One region of the Tardiphaga sp. OK245 genome, then DNA from elsewhere that is predicted to be linked to it. Evidence: predicted binding sites of a transcription regulator. Region 1 holds the regulator's gene; each other region holds the start of a gene.

The links. Region 1 encodes PhoB, which activates phosphate uptake and scavenging genes when phosphate is short. Its sites were predicted from a motif close to TGTCATNNANCTGTCAT; they were not measured.
Region 2: a site for PhoB is predicted at 2,426-2,442, ahead of BLW80_RS11155 (alkaline phosphatase D family protein). Genes of this name have one in related genera too.
Region 3: a site for PhoB is predicted at 1,657-1,673, ahead of BLW80_RS21195 (BtaA family protein). Genes of this name have one in related genera too.
Region 4: a site for PhoB is predicted at 2,882-2,898, ahead of BLW80_RS11090 (alkaline phosphatase). Genes of this name have one in related genera too.

The regions. Positions count from the first base shown of each region.
Region 1 is NZ_FNWZ01000002.1:1,134,132-1,137,849, forward strand. It holds gene pstA (phosphate ABC transporter permease PstA) at 1-732, shown strand, start outside; gene pstB (phosphate ABC transporter ATP-binding protein PstB) at 729-1,556, shown strand; gene phoU (phosphate signaling complex protein PhoU) at 1,585-2,298, shown strand; gene phoB (phosphate regulon transcriptional regulator PhoB) at 2,391-3,095, shown strand; gene BLW80_RS12030 (GcrA family cell cycle regulator) at 3,200-3,709, opposite strand.
Region 2 is NZ_FNWZ01000002.1:936,894-940,611, forward strand. It holds gene BLW80_RS11150 (TonB-dependent receptor) at 1-2,050, opposite strand, end outside; cobalamin riboswitch at 2,157-2,346, opposite strand; gene BLW80_RS11155 (alkaline phosphatase D family protein) at 2,492-3,718, shown strand, end outside.
Region 3 is NZ_FNWZ01000004.1:542,717-546,434, forward strand. It holds gene BLW80_RS21190 (ABC transporter ATP-binding protein) at 1-178, shown strand, start outside; gene BLW80_RS21195 (BtaA family protein) at 341-1,549, opposite strand; gene BLW80_RS21200 (class I SAM-dependent methyltransferase) at 1,719-2,411, shown strand; gene BLW80_RS21205 (putative bifunctional lysylphosphatidylglycerol flippase/synthetase) at 2,413-3,291, opposite strand; gene BLW80_RS21210 (hypothetical protein) at 3,612-3,718, shown strand, end outside.
Region 4 is NZ_FNWZ01000002.1:922,886-926,603, forward strand. It holds gene BLW80_RS11085 (OmpA family protein) at 1-817, shown strand, start outside; gene BLW80_RS11090 (alkaline phosphatase) at 1,080-2,834, opposite strand; gene argG (argininosuccinate synthase) at 2,953-3,718, opposite strand, start outside.

The sequences.
Region 1 (3,718 bases):
TACAACGGTATCGCCGGCATCAGCCTGCAGATCTTTACCCAGAACACGCCGCCGCCCGGCTCCATGGAAGGCGGCCTGCTCAATGCCATCGTCGGTTCGATCATCATGACCGTCATCGGCGTCGGCATCGGCGCGCCGCTCGGCCTGTTTGCCGGCACCTATCTCGCGGAATACGGCAAGCACGACAAACTCACCTCGGTGATCCGCTTCATCAACGACGTGTTGCTGTCGGCCCCGTCCATCATCATCGGCCTGTTCGTTTATGGTGCGGTGGTGGTTCCGATGGGCGGCTTCTCGGCTCTCGCCGGTTCGCTTGCGCTCGCCGTGATCGTGATCCCCGTCGTGGTTCGCACCACTGAAGATATGCTTGGTCTCGTGCCGAACCCGCTGCGTGAAGCGGCCTCGGCGCTCGGCCTGCCGCGCTCCCTGGTCATCAAGCGGATTGCTTATCGTGCAGCCCGCGCCGGTCTCATCACCGGCGTGCTGCTGGCGACCGCGCGTGTCGCCGGTGAAACGGCGCCGCTGCTGTTCACCGCGCTGAGCAACCAGTTCTTCAGCCTCGATCTCACCAAGACGATGGCCAACCTGCCGGTGACCATTAACAACTTCGTGCAGAGCCCCTACGAGTACTGGAAGCAGCTCGCCTGGAGCGGTGCCCTGATCATCACCTTGACCGTACTTGCCCTTAACATTGGCGCGCGCATTCTCGGCGCCGAGAGGACAGCAAAATGAGTGAGCTTTCTGTGTCGTCTGGCGTTCCTTCCGTCTCGATGCCGCCGCCGTCGGCCCTGCAGGGCGAGACCCGTCCCAAGGTCACCGTGCGCGACCTGAACTTCTACTATGGCGAACACCACGCCCTGAAGAAGATCAACCTGACGCTGATGGCGAACCGCGTAACCGCATTCATCGGCCCGTCGGGCTGCGGCAAGTCCACGCTGCTGCGCATCTTCAACCGCATGTATGATCTGTATCCCGGCCAGCGCGCCGAAGGTCAGCTCATGCTCGACAACCAGAACATTCTGGATCCGAAGCTGGACCTCAACCTGCTGCGCGCCCGCGTCGGCATGGTGTTCCAGAAGCCGACTCCGTTCCCGATGACGATTTACGAAAACATCGCCTTCGGTATCCGCCTCTACGAAAAGATCTCCAAGTCGGAGATGGACATCCGCGTCGAGAGGGCGCTGCGCGGCGGTGCACTCTGGAACGAAGTCAAGGACAAGCTCAACGCGTCGGGCCTCAGCCTGTCGGGTGGTCAGCAGCAGCGCCTGTGCATCGCGCGCACCATCGCGGTGCGGCCGGAAGTGATCCTGTTCGACGAGCCGTGCTCGGCGCTGGATCCGATCTCGACTGCGAAGATCGAGGAGCTGATCGACGAGTTGAAGGATCAGTACACGATCGCGATCGTGACCCATAACATGCAGCAGGCTGCCCGCGTCTCCGACAGCACAGCCTTCATGTATCTCGGCGAGTTGATCGAGTTCGATCAGACCAACAAGATCTTCACGTCGCCGACCGATCGCCGCACCCAGGATTACATCACCGGCCGCTTCGGCTGACGCGACATATTCGCGGGAGGAATTTGAGATGGCTTTTGAACACACCACCAAGGCTTTCGACGACGATCTGCAGGAGCTGACCCGTCTCGTTGCCGAGATGGGTGGCCTCGCGGAACGGCAGATCGTCGAATCCGTCGACGCGCTGATCCGCCGGGACGTCGCGCTCGGTGCGCGCGTCGTCGCCACTGACTCCGAGATCGACCAGTTGCAGCGCACGATCGAAGAGCGCGCCGTGCTGACCATCGCCAAGCGCCAGCCAATGGCTGTCGATTTGCGCGAGATCGTCGGCGCGCTGCGCGTCGCTACCGATCTGGAACGCATCGGCGATCTCTCCAAGAATATCGGTAAGCGCGTCAATGCACTCGACAGCGACTTCCATCCGCTGAAGCTGATCCGCGGCCTCGAGCACATGACCGACCTCGTGACCACCCAGGTCAAGGCCGTGCTCGACGCCTATGCCGCACATGATCTGCCCGCCGCGATGACGGTGTGGAAGGGCGACGAGGAAATCGACGCGATCTGCACCTCGCTGTTCCGCGAACTCCTGACCTATATGATGGAAGACCCGCGTAACATTTCGTTCTGTATCCACCTGATGTTCTGCGCCAAGAACATCGAGCGGATCGGTGACCATGCCACCAATATTGCGGAAACCGTGTTCTACATGATCGAGGGCCAGCAAATCCTCGACAAGCGCCCGAAGGGCGACATGACCACATTCGCGAATACGCCGACGGTCTGAAGCATGATCCGGAAAAGTGGGAGCCAGTCTTCCGCAAGGATCATGATTTAAAAACTTGTCGGACGTCACTGAGGGTATTGATCAAGATGGCTGTGAATGCACGCATTCTGGTTGTGGAAGATGAAGAGGCGCTAACGACGCTGCTTCGCTACAACCTCGACGCCGAAGGCTATGATGTTGAAACCGTCGCTCGCGGCGACGATGCCGACACCCGCTTGAAGGAGCGGGTGCCGGATCTCGTGGTGCTCGACTGGATGCTGCCGGGCCTGTCCGGCATCGAACTGTGCCGCCGCTTGCGCGCACGGCCCGAAACCAAGGCATTGCCGATCATCATGCTGACGGCGCGTGGCGAAGAGAGCGAGCGCGTTCGCGGTCTCGCCACTGGTGCCGACGACTACATCGTCAAGCCGTTCTCCGTGCCGGAGCTCCTGGCCCGCGTGAAGGGCCTGCTGCGTCGTGCAGCTCCCGAGCGTCTCGCTACCGTTTTGGCGTTTGGCGACATCGAACTTGACCGTGACAAGCGCCGCGTCGTGCGCTCAAGCCGTCCGATCGATCTCGGTCCGACCGAATATCGCCTGCTGGAGTTCTTCCTGGAACATCCGGGCCGCGTGTTCAGCCGCGAACAGTTGCTCGACAGCGTCTGGGGCCGCGACATCTATATCGACGAGCGCACCGTCGACGTGCATATCGGCCGCCTGCGCAAGCTGCTCAACCCCGCCGGTGAGCCAGATCCGATCCGCACCGTGCGCGGCGCCGGCTACGCGCTGGACGACCGGTTCGACAAGGCGGCGGAGTAGGTATCTTCCTTCTTCCCCGCAAGCGGGGCGAGGTTAGAAGCCCCCAAACAAAAAATGCCCGGCTCATCGCCGGGCATTTTCATTTGGTTTAGATGCTTTCCAGCTCAGCGCGTCGGCTTCGGCACCGCGCGGCGGCGGTCGCTGGCCGGCTGATAGGCGATGCGCGAGTGATGTGCGCAATAGGGGGCGCCGGCCAGGGCCTTGCCACCGCAGAAGTAGAAGTCCGCGCTCGACGGATCGCCGATTGGCCAATGGCAGGTGGCTTCGTTGAGTTCGACCAGCGACAGGCGCTGGCTGATCGGCACGATGTTGTCATAGGCGATCGGGTCGGGCTCGGCCTCGATCTCGTAGTTATGGGCCAATGCTGTGTTGCCACGGGCCATCGGGCGGGCGACGCGCACCATCTGCTGTGCCGGGCGCGCCTTGCGCTGCCGCGGAGCTGCCGAGGAGGGGCTCTTGGCACGGCCGGACAGGCCAAGGCGGTGCACCTTGCCGATCACGGCGTTGCGGGTCACGTTACCGAGTTCCGCAGCGATCTGGCTGGCGGAAAGGCCGCCTTCCCAGAGTTTCTTCAACTGTTCGACGCGATCGTCGGTCCATGTCATTACCGTCATCGCCGTTTT
Region 2 (3,718 bases), 200 kb from region 1:
CATTGGCCGACCAGTTCGCCGCAAAGGCCCAGGTTGCCCAGACGTTGGTGACGTTCTGCGGCACGTTGAACGGCACATTGCCGGCGTAGTTCACAGCGATGCCACCCACGTTCTGGATGAAATCGTCATATTTCGCGCGCACGAACGCGGTGTTGGCGTCGACGCGCCAGCCATAATCGAGCGAGACGCCGATCGAGGCTTCGATGCCACGCGAAGACTGCTGGCCCACCTGCACGACCCGTGTCAGTGTCGGGTCGGTTCGGTCCGGCGTCAGCAGGTTGTTCTTGACGATCTGATAGCCCGCCAGCGTCCACTCGCCACGGCCGCCCCAGAACGACTGCTTGACGCCGATCTCCACCTGTTTGCCGGTGGCCAGATCGAATTTGGCGTTGGCGTTGCTCGCCGTGATTAGGCCGCCCACAGGATCGGCTGCGACCGAATACTGGCCGTAAAAGGCCAGATCCTTGATCGGTGTGTAGACCACACCGGCGCGCCAACTGGTCGAAGAATAGTCCCGGCTGTAGCTGTTGGCGGCATTGCGAACGTCGGTCCGCTCGACGGTCGGTTGGTCCTGGCGAACGCCGGCGATCAAGGACAGTTGCTCGGTGACCGACAACCGGTTCTCGGCGAACACCGCGTACTGGTTGGTCACGCTGGAGAAGTCCGACGTAAGCGGATCGGGACTGAAGTACAGGCCAGGATTGAAATTGATGGCGTCGACCGACGACGATCCACCATAGGGCGAGTTGGTCGAGCGCTTGAAGTCGATGCGGTTGACGTCGAAGCCAGCGACGAATTCGTTGGCCATCCCGAGTACATGGCCCTTGAACGTGGCGTCGAAGCGGTCGCCGATCTGTTGCTGGTCGTGGAAGATTTCCAGATAGGTGCTGCGATCGATCAGGCCGGTGGCCGGATTGAACGCATAATTTTCGAGCTCTTTCCAGTGCCGCTTGCTGTACAGATAGTACAACGTGTTGCGGATCGAGATGCCGTCGGCCACTTGCCACTCGGTCTTCACCTGATTCCAGCTATCCTGCCAGCGGATGGTGCTGTCGCCTACATTGTAGTTCTTGAAGCGCAGCGCCGGATCGAACTGGCCGTTGATCAACGGCGTGCCGAAATAGCGCATCGGCTGGCGATCGCCGTAGTCGGTCGAGATCGTCCAGACCACGTCTTCGGTCTGCTTGACCTGCACGGCAGCATGCAGCGCTATGTTCGAGCTGTTGCCGCGGTCGACCCAGCCGTCCGACATGTTGCCGGTGGCGGTGATGCGATAGGCGACGTCCTTGTTGATCGGGCCGCCGCTGTCCACGGCGATGCGGCGTTCCATGTTGCTGTCGAGCGATATCTCGGCCTGATTGCGCGGAATCCATGATGGCATCTTCGAGATGATGTTGATCGCGCCGCCGACCGCGCCTTCGCCGAACATCACGGAGGCCGGACCGCGCAGCACCTCGATACGCTCGGTGGACCAGGTGTCGAACGGAAAGTTCACGGTGCCCGCGCCGACATAGAGCCGCGTGCCATCGAGCAGTATCTTCACCGAATCCGTGCCGGAGAAGCCGCGGGTGCTGTAGGCGACGCCGCCATTGCCGGGATCTCCGATGGCGGTGATGCCGGTGGCATTCTGCGTGACGGCATCGACGACGTTCTGTTGGCCGCGCTCGGCCATGGTTTCCGCCGAGATGACCTCGACGCTGGCCGGCGTCTGCAGGCGCGTGAGGCCGAGGCGGCTGCCGGTGGATGTAGTGCCTGTGAGGTTGAGCGTCGGCGCTGCGAAGACAGCGCCTGTCGGCGTGGCGACCGGTGCGCCGGTATTGGCGGCGACATTGCGCTGCTGCCGCGAGCGCGCAGCGCGCGATGCATTGCCGTTCGTGGCGCGGCGTGCGCGCTGAGGCGTCGCTGACGGCTGAACAACAACAGGATCGAGCGTCTGGCTCGACTGTGAGGTTTGCGACCAGCTTTCGCTCGGACACAAAAAGCAGGAGAGAGCAACAGAATAAAGAAAGGGAGTATGTCGCTTCAATGCGACGGGAGAAACGGAGGTCATGAACAGGACTCGCGGTTACGTGGCACGTCACCGCAAACCAAGTCGCCCCGCCGCTTTCAAACAGGCAGTGTGACTTCCACCAGGACACCCCGCCCAATGTGCTCGCGTGTGACCACGACTGGCGGCAGGTCTCCTGGCTCGCGGGTCAGTGCCTGTCGCCGCCTTCCCAGGTGAACACCCAGTGGCTCTTGGCGCAGGCTCGCCGCTTACAGTTGCGGGGGCAGCCGCGGAATCGGGGGATCCCCCTCACCGCATTCCCTTTTGATCCCCGAAGGGAACCGTCGCGTTCACGTTAAGGTGAAATTTCCAAATGTGTCAATCAAGCTGCCAGTCATTCGCAGCTTGCTTTGGCGGGTGTTGATATTGCGCATCACTTGTCATCGCAGCGTCAAGCGATCTGCCTAGAGCCACTGGTGCCAGAGCCAGGATCAGGAGTTCGCCATGGCGCTACATATTTCCCGTCGTCGCTTCCTCGCGCACTCAGCCGCAGCAGGCGCAAGCTTCCTGGCGATGCCTTACCTCAGCCGTGCGGCGGATCGTCCGCTCGTGTCGCATGGCGTGCAGTCCGGCGATGTCGGGACGAGCAGCGGCATGATCTGGTCGCGCGCGGATCGGCCGGCGCAGATGATGGTGGAGGTCGCCACTACCGAATCCTTCAGCAATGCGCGCATGTTGCCGGTTATCACGGCGCTGCCCGAGAGCGATTTCACGGCGAAGTTGCTGCTCGATAACCTGCCAGCCGGGCAGGACATCTTCTACCGTGTCAAATTCCGCGATCTCTCGCATACCGACATCGTCGGCGAGCCCGTGATCGGCCGCTTCCGCACCGCGCCGGCGGATCGCCGCGATGTGTCCTTTGTCTGGGGCGGCGATGTCGCAGGCCAAGGCTGGGGCATCAATGCCGAGGATGGCGGCATGGTCACCTATGCCACCATGCGCAAGCACAATCCGGATTTCCTGATCCATTCCGGCGACACGATCTATGCCGACGGCCCGATCCTGCCTGAAACGAAATTGCCGGATGGCACGATCTGGAAGAACACCATCACGGTGCCGGAGAAGGCGAAGGTCGCCGAGACGCTTGATGAATTCCGCGCCGCGCACAAATACAATCTGCTGGACGACAATGTCCGCGCCTTCAATGCGCAGGTGCCGATCTTCGGCCAGTGGGACGATCACGAGGTCACCAACAACTGGTCTTCATCGAAACAGTTACCGGCATCCTACAAGGAGCGCGACATCACGCTGCTGGCGGCGCGCGGTGCGCGTGCCTTTCACGAGATGTATCCGATCTCGGTCAATCCGAACGAGCCTGGCCGCGTCTATCGCACGCTCAATTACGGCCCGCATCTCGATGTCTTCATGCTGGACGAGCGCAGCTATCGCGGGCCCAACGGCCCGAACCTGCAGGAGAGCTATGGTCCCGATGCGTATTTCATCGGTCCGGAGCAGATGGCCTGGCTGAAGCACGCATTGATGGCCTCGAAGGCGACCTGGAAGGTCATCGCCTCGGATATGCCGATCGGCCTCGTCGTCTATGACAACGCTGCCGACAAAACCGGGTCTGAGGCCATCGCACAGGGCGACGGGCCAGTGCGGGGCCGCGAGCTGGAAATCGCCGACATCCTGCGCTTCATCAAATCGGCCGCTATCCGCAACACGGTCTGG
Region 3 (3,718 bases), on a different contig from region 1:
GATCCAGCAGATCCGGAGAGACGGCACCGCGATCCTGATCGTCGAACAGGACGCGACATCGACGCTGCGGATTGCGGATCGGGTCTATGTGCTGGAACATGGGCGGACGATCCGTGAGGGGACGTCGGCGGAGATCGCTGGCGACAAGTACATCCAGCAGATCTATCTGGGGGTGTAGTCAGGTACTCTCATGTCATCCCCGCGAAGGCGGGGATCCATAATCACGGTCGGCGTCGTTTAGGCGGCAGAGCTACGACTATCTTACTCAATCCAAAGCTCCAGCGTGTATGGGTCCCCGCCTACGCGGGGACGACATGTGGAGTTCGGCGAATAAGATCGCTTACGCCTTCCGCGTATACAGATGAAACCCGCCATAAATGCCGGAGCGATCCGCAGCCAGACCTTTGGCACTGCGCGCCTCATCGCGCTGCCACGTCTCACGCAGCGATGCATGTTCCGGATCGTCCAGCGGTGACTCGGCACCGGCGGTGCGGAAGATCACGCGGATGCCGTCCTTGCCGGCGCGGTCGATCGCGTCCCACAGCGCACGGATTTCATCCGGCGCCATCCAGTCCTGCGAATCCAGCAGCACGACCGCGTCGATCTGGCGGGCTGGAAGGCTCTCCAGGAACACGCGCAGATTGGCATGCACGGGCGTGACCAGAGCGGCGCGGCTGGCGGTGTCCGCGTAGCGGCTCTGCTGCAGATAGAGCGGTAAGCACTTGTCACCGGGGCCGACATAGCTGCGGCTCAGCGCCTGCCAGGCAAAATAGTTGTTGGCGTTCGGATGCACGTCGATCAGAGCGAGCAGACGCTGATGCAGCACTTCGTTGAGCGGCTGGTTGCCGCCCAGCAATGTACGCTGCTGCGGCGGGATGCCGAGACTGAACAACAGCGCCGGCGTCTTCGTCATCATACGAGCGAGCCGGGAGTGGAACAGCCAGTGCAGGCGTTCCAGCGCGCGCTTGCGCGCCGGGGACTGCTTGTCCTCGTGCAACAACGCTTTGAGATCGATGCGGGCGAGCTTCGCCAGCGTATGCGCGAAGCCGATGAAGCGGCCGAGCGCGCCATGACGATAGAAGCCGTCACTGAAGTAACCGTAGCGCGGGCGGCCCTGGATATCGCGCTCGTCCCAATAGCCGCGCGCTTCGGCATCGAGCAGCGGGCGCAGCCGCTCGCGATACAGGCCGACATTGGTATCCGAGGCGCCTTCGCCGAAGAATTTCCAGAAGTCCTGATAGTTCGGCAGTGCGCGCAGGCCGGCGAGCTTCAGCTTCAGCAGCGACAGATGCGCTTCATTCAGATCGACCGCATAGACATGCTCGGGCTTCGCCGACAGATAGGACAGCGCGTTGCAGCCGCCGCTGGAGATAGTGACAATCGTCGAACCGGGCGCCAGTTTCAGCGCCGCCATGTCCGCCTCGGGATCTTCCCAGATCTGGGTATAGACCAGCCGGCGGAACCAGAAGGCGAACAGCCTGTCCCAGATCGTCGTTTCCTCGCGACCACGGCTATTGCGAACGGCGTCGGCGATCAGATGCGTATTCATCGGTTTCTTGAACCCTTCGAATCGACAATCTGAAATTTTTATCAAGCGCAGACTGCGGTTTTGCGACAGTCATTCTAAATTTCGGCCGATTCCCGCGACGAAACTACTGTCACACCGCTGTCGTGTTGCGATGAAATGGATCGCTCATCCGGATGCGATGAGGTGCGCCATGACGATTGTCTCCGAATACGAAGACGGCGGTCAGCCCGCATGGTCGAACGAAGCCACCCATCGCATGAACCGGATGTATCGCTGGCAGCGCTTCATCTATGACGCGACGCGCCGGTACTATCTTCTCGGCCGCGATCAGCTCATCGCAGAACTCGCGCCTGCGCCGGGTGCGACAGTGCTGGAGGTCGGCTGCGGCACCGGCCGCAATCTGGTTCAGGCTGCCCGCAGATATCCACAAGCGGTATTTTACGGCATCGATATTTCGACCGAGATGCTGACCACAGCGATTGCCTCGATCGCCCGCAACCAGCTCACGGATACCGTTCGCGTCGCCCATGGCGATGCGACGAATTTCGATCCGGCACGCATCTTTGCTGTTCCGTCATTCGATCACGTCATGATTTCCTACAGCCTCTCGATGATCCCGAGCTGGCAGGATGTGCTCGATCACGCCGTCTCGCAGCTCAAGCCCGGCGGGCAACTGCATATCGTGGATTTCGGCCATCAGGAGCGGTTGCCAAAGATCGCGAGCAAGCTGCTATTGCGCTGGCTGACGCTATTCGACGTGACGCCGCGCCGCGAACTTCTCAACGTGCTGAAGACACTCGCCGAGCGTCACCACGCCAATCTCGACTTCAATCGTCCGTTCCGCGGCTATGCGCAATCGGCGATGCTGACACTGCCGAAGTAATTCAGGCGAGCTTGCGCCTGTTCACATTCCGGTAGGCTTCAACGGCGCCGAACAGCGTCAGCGACAGCACGAACGGAATCAGGTGGTAGAACAGCCGAAACAGCAGCAGCACAGCCAGCAGCTGTTCGGTATGTTCGCCGCCAAGCCCGACCAGAATTGTCGCATCGAACACTCCGATGCCGGCGGGTGCATGACTGGCGAACCCCAACAGCGTGGCGGCGATGAAGACGACGATCACCTGCGCGACCCCGACATCCATCGTCTCGGGGATCAGTACATACATCGCCAGCGCCGCAGCTCCGAGATCGACGAGCCCGATGCCGATCTGGAAGAACACGTTGCGCCCGCTCGGCACCGGCACCGACCAGTTGCGGCCGCCGAGTGTCCGCATACCGTTCCACGTCCAGGCGACATAGGCGACGATACCCGCGAGAATTGCGACCGCGATGAAGCGGTTGATCTCGAGTGAGAGCTGATCGATCCGACTGATGGCGCCTGGCTCGTGCAAGGTGCTCAGCGCCAGCGCGGTGAGATTACCGAGCCAGAAGGTGAGTCCGGTCAGGAAGCAGATGCGGGCGACGCCGGCTGGGCCGATGCCGTGCGGTGCATAAATCCGGTAGCGTACCGCCGATGACACCAGCAGCACGGCGCCGGTTCCGTGCGAAATCGGATAGCTGGTGAAATTGGCCAGCGCTGCAATCCTGAAGGGAATGTCCCCTCGCCCGATCATCTGCAGGGCCAGCCAGTCATACAGCGTCAGGCTGCCATAGGAGATCGCCACCAGCACCAGCGCCAGCGCGATGCTGCCTGGCGGTACCATGTGCATGGCAGACAGCACGTGGGCGAAATCCACGCCCTTAAGCGCCTTGGACAGCGCCATAAACGCAATCGTAGCAATTGCTATGCTAAGGAGCGCGCCAAGCCACCTCCAGCTGAGGCGCGTACGCATCAGCTGCATGATATTTTTCAATGCGGGTGGCACATTGTTCTACTTTTCATTAGGTCTGAGCACGCCGTGATTCGCGCATGTGTTCGCGCGTTCTGTTGCACGTCCATGTGACAGCTGCGCAAAAGCAGCGTTTTGGCGTCATCCAACAATCCGGTGATTTCCAGATTTCGCCCCCGCCATGTCGCATCAAGGTCATGCGGGTTCCGTAAGCCATGCGCACTGAATGCACTGATTCATCCAAGCAGGACACCATGTCGACCGAGACCGAATATCAGCTCACCGAAAACCAGTGGGACACATTGCGGATGCTTCGCCCAGCGATCCTGCCACCGGCCAAGCTGAACCGTTACGTGCTCGA
Region 4 (3,718 bases), 210 kb from region 1:
CGATCGCTTCCGCTACGGCGCGCGTGACATCCGTACGGACCGGGTCGGCGGTGAGGACCGGACCATCGTGATTCGTCCCGACGGTTCGCAGATCATCACGGTGGTCGGCCGCGACGGTCAGCTGCTGCGACGTATCCGCAGGGACCGTGAGGGACGCGAGATCATCATCATCGATAACTCGTTCCGCGGTCCGCGTGGCCCCGGCGGTCCGGGTGGTCTCGGCTTCTATGTCGATCTGCCGCCGCCGATGATCCGGATTCCGCAGAACCGTTACATCGTCGACTACGATCAGGCCTCGCCCGATCTTGTCTACGATACGCTGATCGCGCCTCCGGTGGATCGCATCGAGCGCCGCTATACGCTCGATGAAATCCGCTACAGCCCGATGGTGCGCCAGCGCATGCCGTCGATCGATCTGGACTCGATCAACTTCGAGCTAGGCTCGTGGGATATCCCGCCGGATCAGGCCTCGAAGCTGCAAGTGATTGCAGATGGTCTCAACCGGGCGATCTCGCGCAATCCACGAGCGGTGTTCCTGATCGAGGGTCACACCGATGCGGTCGGCTCCGACGTCGACAATCTGTCGCTTTCGGATCGCCGCGCCCAGTCGGCGGCTGAATTGCTCACCCAGCAATTCCAGGTGCCGGCGGAAAACCTGACGTCGCAGGGTTATGGCGAGCAGTATCTGAAGATCCAGACCGACGGTCCGGAGCGCCAGAACCGCCGCGTCACGATCCGCAACATCACGCCGCTGTTGAACGGCGGTCAGGCGTCGCTACCCCCGCCGCCTCCAGGTACCGCGCCGCCGCGTCGCTGAGCGGTTTGATATGAAAGAAAATGGCCGGGAGCGATTCCGGCCATTTTTGTTTTTATAGTACGCTGCTGCCAATGGCTTCCCTCCCTCAAGCGGCATAGCCGCGCAGTGGGGAGGGGCGGCCGATAGGCCGGGATGGGGTGTCTCCGCAATTGAGAGCGCCGTGTGCTGCGCCAACCCACCCGTCACGATACTCGCTGGACGCTCGCATCGCGCCACCCTCCCCATTGCGCGGCTGAGCCGCTTGAGGGAGGGAAAGACGCTACTACTTCGCCGCCAATCCCAACGCATCCGCCATCACGCGAAACACTTCCGTATTGTCCATCGAACCCTTCACACGGTCGCTGCCGGGGCCGGTGGCGGTGAGGATTACGTCCTCGCCGGAATGCACGCTGGCGCCCATCATTGCCGGCAGGTTGCCGAGCCGCAGCATACTGCCCGGCGCATTCTTGTATTTCTCGTTGGCCTTGAAGGTACCGGGCTCGTCGCCCTTCTCGGTCGGATCGTTGGGGTTGTCGAGCTTCGGCCGCAGCGTCTCATAGTGGTCGGGCAGGCTGGCCGACATGATCGCGAGCCGCCGGCTGACATCGATGCGCGATGGATAGCCTTCGGCATCCGGTGCGGGATAGTTCGGGAAGCCGGCCTTCTCATAGACGCCAAGCCGTTCGCGCAGCGGCAGGTTTGACTCCTTGCTCATGTCGTCATTGACGGTGCCGACCAGGCTGTTGGGATGGCTGTGGTCGGAGACGACGAGGATGAGCGTGTCGTCGCCACGCTTGGCTGCCCAGTCGCGGGCGAGCTGCACGGCATTGTCGAGCATGATGACGTCATAGACGGCGCGGTCCATGTCGAGCAGGTGGGCGTATTTGTCGATCAAGCCGGACTCGACCATCAGGAAGAAGCCGTTGTCGTTACGCGACAGGATCTTGAGCGCGCCATGCACCTGCTCGGTCAAATCAGGCTGCTGCGGAAATTTCTTCACGCCGCCGCCGCCGAGAAACTTGCGGTCCAGCACGCCGTCCATATTGCCAGGCGTAAAAAGTCCAAGCAGCTTGCGCGTCTCCGACTTCTTGGCGAGGCCGTTCAGTTCGGGCGCCGTGGTCGCCACCGAATAACCGGCATCGCGGAAGCGTGCGACATAGTCGACGTCATCCTTGCGCTTCGATGTCGCGGCCGCCTGCGGCAGGAAATTCGCTGCGCCGCCGCCCATCAATACGTCCGGCCTGGCCGCAAGGAACTGCGCAACGATCTCGTCATAGGCCGCGCGGCGGCGGGTATGCGCGATCATCGCGGCGGGTGTCGCGTCCTCGACCTCGGTATTGGTGACAATGCCGATCGCCAGATCGAGCTTGCGCTTCGCGAGGCTGGTGATGGTTTCGACCTGCGGATCGTCGAACACATTCGCGGTGCGATCCGCATAGACGCCCATCGCATTGGTTGCGGTCTTGTGGCCGGTGGCATAAGCGCTGGCCGAATTGGCGGAGTCGGTGATGATGGAGTCGGAGCCCGCCGTTGCTACCATCGCCATATGCGGCATGTCGTCCATCGCGAGCTTGCCGCGGCTCTTGCCTTCGGTGATGCCCTTCGAAAGAATTCTGGCGCCGACGCGGTGCGCCAGCGACATACCGTCACCGATAAACAGGATCACGTTCTTCGCCTTGCGCGGGCCGGTGTCGTAGACGTTCCACATCACCGCGCGGCTGCGCACGCCGTCGCTGACTTCGATCTTGTAAGTCCCGGCTTTGTCGAGCGTTACGTCGCGCAGCAGCAGCGCGGACTGATCCTTGCCGTCTTCCTTCGCGATGTAGTCCGCGGTCTTGCCGAACGCCGCAGTCTGGTCGGCGCCGTTGATCGTCACCTTGATGTCGGCGGCCTGAATAAGTTCGGGAAACTCGACCTTGAAGTCGAATTTCGCGCCCGCAAGGATATCAGCGCGGTCGAGCGGATAGATCGTCTGCGCGCAGATTGGCGCGCTCATGAAAAAAGCCGCAAACGCGGCCAGCAACGACGTGTTTCTCATGGTGGACGTCCCGAGCGAGAGCCTGCGTGAGGCGATGTCCTTCCAATATAACGGCCGGATGACGTGACGACGACATCCGGCCGTTTGATCTTATAGTTCGAGCGTCTCCGCCGCGCCCTCAGTTCTTATCGTTGTCGAGCTTTGGAATGTTCGAGCCTTCGCCGGTGCTCAACAGGCCCGTCTTCGAATAGAGATCCAGCTTGGCGCGGGTATCGGTGATGTCGAGGTTGCGCATGGTGAGCTGGCCAATCCGGTCTGCGGGGGTAAACGGCGCATCCTCGACCTTCTCCATGCTCAGCCGCTCCGGCGCGTAGGTCAGGTTGGGGCTCTGGGTGTTCAGGATCGAGTAGTCATTGCCGCGGCGCAGTTCGAGCGTCACTTCGCCGGTGATCGCACGCGCGACCCAGCGCTGCGCCGTCTCGCGCAGCATCAAGGCCTGGGAATCGAACCAGCGTCCCTGATAAAGCAGCCGCCCGAGCCGCATGCCGCTGATGCGGTATTGCTCGATGGTGTCTTCGTTGTGGATACCGGTCACGAGGCGCTCATAGGCGATGTGGAGCAGCGCCATGCCGGGTGCTTCATAGATGCCGCGGCTCTTCGCCTCGATGATGCGGTTCTCGATCTGGTCACTCATGCCGAGGCCATGGCGGCCGCCGATGACATTGGCCTCGAGGAACAGCGCGACAGGATCGGTGAAGATCTGGCCGTTCAGCGCAACGGGCTGGCCATCCACAAACCGCACCACGACCTTCTCGGCCTTGACGGCGCAATCGTCGCGCCAGAACGGCACGCCCATGATCGGGTTGACGATCTTGATGCCGCTGTCGAGCTGTTCGAGATCCTTGGCCTCATGGGTGGCGCCGAGCAGATTGCTGTCGGTCGAA